2 regions of the Streptosporangium sandarakinum genome follow, and region 2 is predicted to be linked to the other one. Evidence: predicted binding sites of a transcription regulator. Region 2 holds the regulator's gene; the other holds the start of a gene.
The links. The regulator LexA, encoded in region 2, represses DNA repair genes until DNA is damaged. The targets are predictions, from matches to a motif close to TCGAACANNTGTTCGA.
Positions count from the first base shown of each region.

Region 1: a site for LexA is predicted at 1,306-1,321, ahead of ACQP10_RS11945 (SAV_6107 family HEPN domain-containing protein). Genes of this name have one in related genera too.

Region 1 covers NZ_CP192034.1:2,544,042-2,546,237, reverse strand. The annotation lists gene ACQP10_RS11950 (PP2C family protein-serine/threonine phosphatase) at 1-582, shown strand, start outside; gene ACQP10_RS11945 (SAV_6107 family HEPN domain-containing protein) at 613-1,059, opposite strand; gene ACQP10_RS11940 (L,D-transpeptidase family protein) at 1,467-2,196, opposite strand, start outside.
Region 2 covers NZ_CP192034.1:6,142,227-6,144,422, forward strand. The annotation lists gene ACQP10_RS28345 (hypothetical protein) at 196-474, opposite strand; gene lexA (transcriptional repressor LexA) at 687-1,391, shown strand; gene leuS (leucine--tRNA ligase) at 1,603-2,196, opposite strand, start outside.

The DNA of each region.
Region 1 (2,196 bases), 3.6 Mb from region 2:
GTCGGGGACGTGCAGGGCAAGGGCCTGGAGGCCGTGGAGACGGCCGCGGTGGTGCTGGGCGCCTTCCGGGAGGCCGCCCACGACGAGACCGGGCTGCTGGGCGTGGTGACCCGACTGGAGAACGCCCTGAGCAGGGAGCTGTCGGGCGAGCAGTTCGTGACGGCGATCCTCGCCGAGATCACCGGTGACGCCTCCATCACCGTCGTCAACTGCGGTCATCCGCCGCCCATGGTGCTGGGAGCCGACGGCAAGCAGTGGTTCGCCGAACCGCCCGAGGAGGCGCTGCCCCTGGGCATGGGCGTGCTGCGGGTCAGCGAGCCGGCGCCGTACCGCGTCCCCTTCGAGCCCGGGGAGCAGGTGCTCTTCTACACCGACGGGGTCATCGAGGCGCGCAACGGGGCGGGCGACTTCTACCCGCTGGAGGCTCGGGCGCACCTGCTCGGCGGATCGGATCCGCAGCTGGCGCTGGACGCCCTGCGCGCCGACCTGCTGCGGCACGTGGGCCGTCCGCTGGGCGACGACGCAGCGATGCTCCTGCTGCGCCACCGGGCGGACGCCTCGGCCCCCTCGGCGGTCTCCTGAGCGCCGGGCCGGACGCGCGGCGGGAAGGGGTCAGCCGGCCAGCGGGACGCTGCCGGGCAGGGTGGGCTGGACGGGCACGCCGAGCATCTTCTCGACGGTGGTGACGAACCGCTCCGCCTCGGAGATCAGCTCCTCGGCGTCGCGCGCCGACACCACGCGCGTCATGCCGGCCTCGGCCGAGGCGCGCTTGGTGGCGCTCATCTCGAAGTAGGGGGCCCAGTCGGCCAGCCGGGGCTCCGCCTCGGGCAGCAGCTCCCAGGCGCTGCGCAGCCTGCGCCTGCGGCCGTCCATGGGGCGCGGCCGGGCGGCCAGGACCGCGGCGGCGGCACGCAGGGCCGCCAGGTGGGCCGCGACGTAACGGGTGGCGGGGGTCGTCGCGGCGGCGGCCTCCTCCAGGCAGTCGCGCGCATCGGCCAGATGCGCCCGGACCGTGGGCGACAGCCGGGGCCCGCCCGAGTCGCCGGGTCGATGGATCATGCGCTTCAACCTCCTTGGTCGCAAGCGGCTCCCGGCGTTCTCGCCGGTGGTGTCAAGGCTCGCAGACGCCACCGACAAATCCGCCGGGCGGCCGGACGAGGAGCTTCCCCTCTCCCCGTCCGGTTCCGGTGCGCCGGCGCCGCCGTGACGACGGCACCGCCGGACGGCCGCCCCTGGACGCGAGCCGCGAGTCTCACGCCTTTACATCGAACATAAATTCGATCATCTGTGCTGTCAAGCAAAGCAGCGAACAAAGGTTCGATCCCCCGGAAAGGCGAGAACCCCGGGAGAAGGGGATCTCCCGGGGTTCTCCACCCCCGAACAGGGGCTCGGAGGCGGCCGGAGGGCCTGTCCGCGGGGCCGCCGCGCCGGTCCCACGACGGGAACGGCGGACGCGCCCCGCGGGGCTAACGCACGAACCTCCCGCGGACGTGCACCGGCACCCCGGCGCCGAGCAGCTTGGGCAGCACCGACGCGACGTTCATCGGCAGCCGCACGCAGCCGTGCGAGGCCGGGGCCAGCGGCACCGACAGCGCGCCGTGCAGGGCGATGCCGCCGTTGAAGAAGATCGGGTTGTACAGCTTGCCGAGGTAGGAGGTGTGCCAGCCGCTCCGCCGCCAGGTCGTCCGGTAGTCGCCCGTCGGTGTGCGGGCGTCACCGCAGAACCGCTGGGTCCGGCCGTTCCAGGTGGCCGTCTCGCAGTAGGGGATCCCGCTGCCGGAGGAGATGTGGCTGATCAGCCGCACCCTCCCGCCGACGTACAGGACCATCACCTGCTGGGTGAGGTTCACCTCGACCCGGGTCGCCCGGCCGCCCGGCACGAGCACCCTCGGGGCGCGCGGGGCCTCCAGCGCCCGCCACGTCCTGCTCGCCACGGTGCTGGTCGGCGCGATGCCGTTGACCTTCTGGAAGGCCCACAGCGCGGTCAGGGTGCTCCCGCCGTACCGGCCGTCGACGGTGCCCGGCAGGTAGCCGAGCTGCCGCAGCCGCGTCTGGAGCATCTTGACCTCGGCCCCCTTGGCGCCGAGCCGGAGCGTCCGGCCGGGCGCGGTGAACGCGGGCGCCGCCATCGGGGCCGCGGCCGCGCCGGCCGCGGTGACCTGGACCGCGGCGGCCGGGAGGGCTCCCGCCGGGGTC
Region 2 (2,196 bases):
CGCTGATCAGCGCGCCGCCTCGGCGTGTCTCCCCCTCCTGCCCCGCCGGTCACGGTGGTAACACCCCCCATTGCCCCTTTTCGTCCTCACGACCCACGACCCACGACGCCGTCGCGCCCTGGCGCCCCGGCGGCCGGCGGGGCGCCGGGGCGCGCCGTCACCCTCCGGGGCGCGTCGCCGCGGCGATCGCGATGATCACGGCGCCGCCCGCCAGGGCGCGGCGTCGCCGGGGGCCGGGGCGCGCGAGGAGTCGGCGCACCCCGGATAGCCGACCCCGAGGGTCGCGTCGACACGGGGAGCGAGCCACAGCGCCCCCAGGGTGACGAGCGTGAGGACCGCCAGCACGACGGCCCTGCCCCGCCTGGTGAGCCGGACCGGCGCACCAGGGTATCGGACGTTCCCCGGCGGCCCGGGCCTGCGGCCGGGCCGCCGCCGGGACCGTCGCGCCGCCATCTCCGCCGCGGTCGTCTTCATATTGACCCCACCCCCTCCGACCTGGTCGAACACACGTCGAGGAAAGATCGGTGAATCGAACACGATGTCGATCGAACTCCCGTACGATGTTGTACACCACGCCGTCGGTCATTTCGAGGAAGACTCGAACAGTTGTTTGAACATGATCTTCGACGGCGGTACGGTCGCTGTGTGCGACACGGGCAATACAGACCGGGAGGCAAGGAGATCGCATGAGCGAGCACGACGAGAACGGTTCGGCCGTCAACGACCTGGCGGTGCGCAGACGTGACTCCCTCGGCCTCACCCCCAGGCAGCGGAAGATCCTGGAGGTCATCCGCGACTCGGTGCAGCAGCGCGGTTATCCGCCGTCCATGCGGGAGATCGGCGAGGCGGTGCAGCTCACCAGCACCTCCAGCGTGTCGCACCAGCTGACGGCGTTGCAGCGCAAGGGCTACCTGCGCCGCGACCCGCACCGTCCCCGCGCGCTCGAGGTGCGCCTCCCCGGCGAGCCGGTGCTGTGGGTGGACCCGGACGCCGCCCAGGAGACCGTCAGCCGCCCCACCGCGGCCTATGTCCCGCTCGTCGGCCGGATCGCCGCCGGCGGCCCGATCCTCGCCGAGGAGAGCGTCGAGGACGTCTTCGCCCTGCCCAAGCAGCTCGTCGGCGAGGGCACGCTCTTCCTGCTCCAGGTGACCGGTGACTCGATGATCGAGGCCGCCATCGCCGACGGCGACTGGGTCGTCGTCCGCCAGCAGCCGGTGGCCGACAACGGCGACGTGGTCGCCGCGATGATCGACGGCGAGGCCACGGTGAAGACCTTCAAGCGCAAGGGCGGCCACGTCTGGCTGGTCCCGCACAACCCGAACTACGACCCGATCCCCGGCGACGAGGCGACCGTCCTGGGCAAGGTCGTCGCGGTGCTGCGCAAGCTCTGACCCTTCCCCGGAAGAGCGGGCCCCGGTCTCCACCGGGGCCCGCTCCTTTTCACGTGCCGGTCGTCTTCACACGCGTCCGGCCGCCCGGGGACCGCTTCACACGCCGGTCGCCTTCGTGCTCGATGCGAGCCCGGGCCGGCCGGGGACCGTCCGGCCCGCAGGCCGCCGGTCCCCGGAATGGAGGCATCCGCCGTACGGACGCCCCGGAGCCTCAGGGGACGATGTTGACCAGCTTCGGCGCGCGGACGATGACCTTGCGCGGGTCGCCGTCCAGGAAGGCTCGGACCTTGTCCGAGGCCAGCGCCAGCGCCTCCAGCTCGGCCTCGGAGATCTCCGGGGAGACCTCCAGCCGGTCGCGGACCTTGCCCGCGACCTGCACCACGCAGGTGACCGACTCCTGGACCAGCAGTGCCGGGTCGACCACCGGCCAGCCCGCCCTGGCCACCGACGCGGAGCGGCCCAGCCGCTCCCAACCCTCCTCGGCGGTGTACGGCGCGACCAGCGACAGCATGACCGCCAGCGCCTCGGCCGCCTCGCGGACCGCCGGGTCGGCGGCGCCGGGACCGGCGTCGATGGCGCGGCGGGCCGCGCTCGTCAGCTCCATCAGGCGGGCCACCGCGACGTTGAAGCGGTGGGACTCGGCCAGCTTGGTCACCTCGTCGACGGTCCGGTGGGTGAACCGGCGCAGCTCCAGGTCACCGGTGGAGACGTCGGCGCCGGGGGCAGAGGCCGCGCCGGCCTCGGCCATGACGCGGAACGCCCGGGCCAGGAACTTCTGCGACGCGGCCGGGGAGACGTCGGCCCA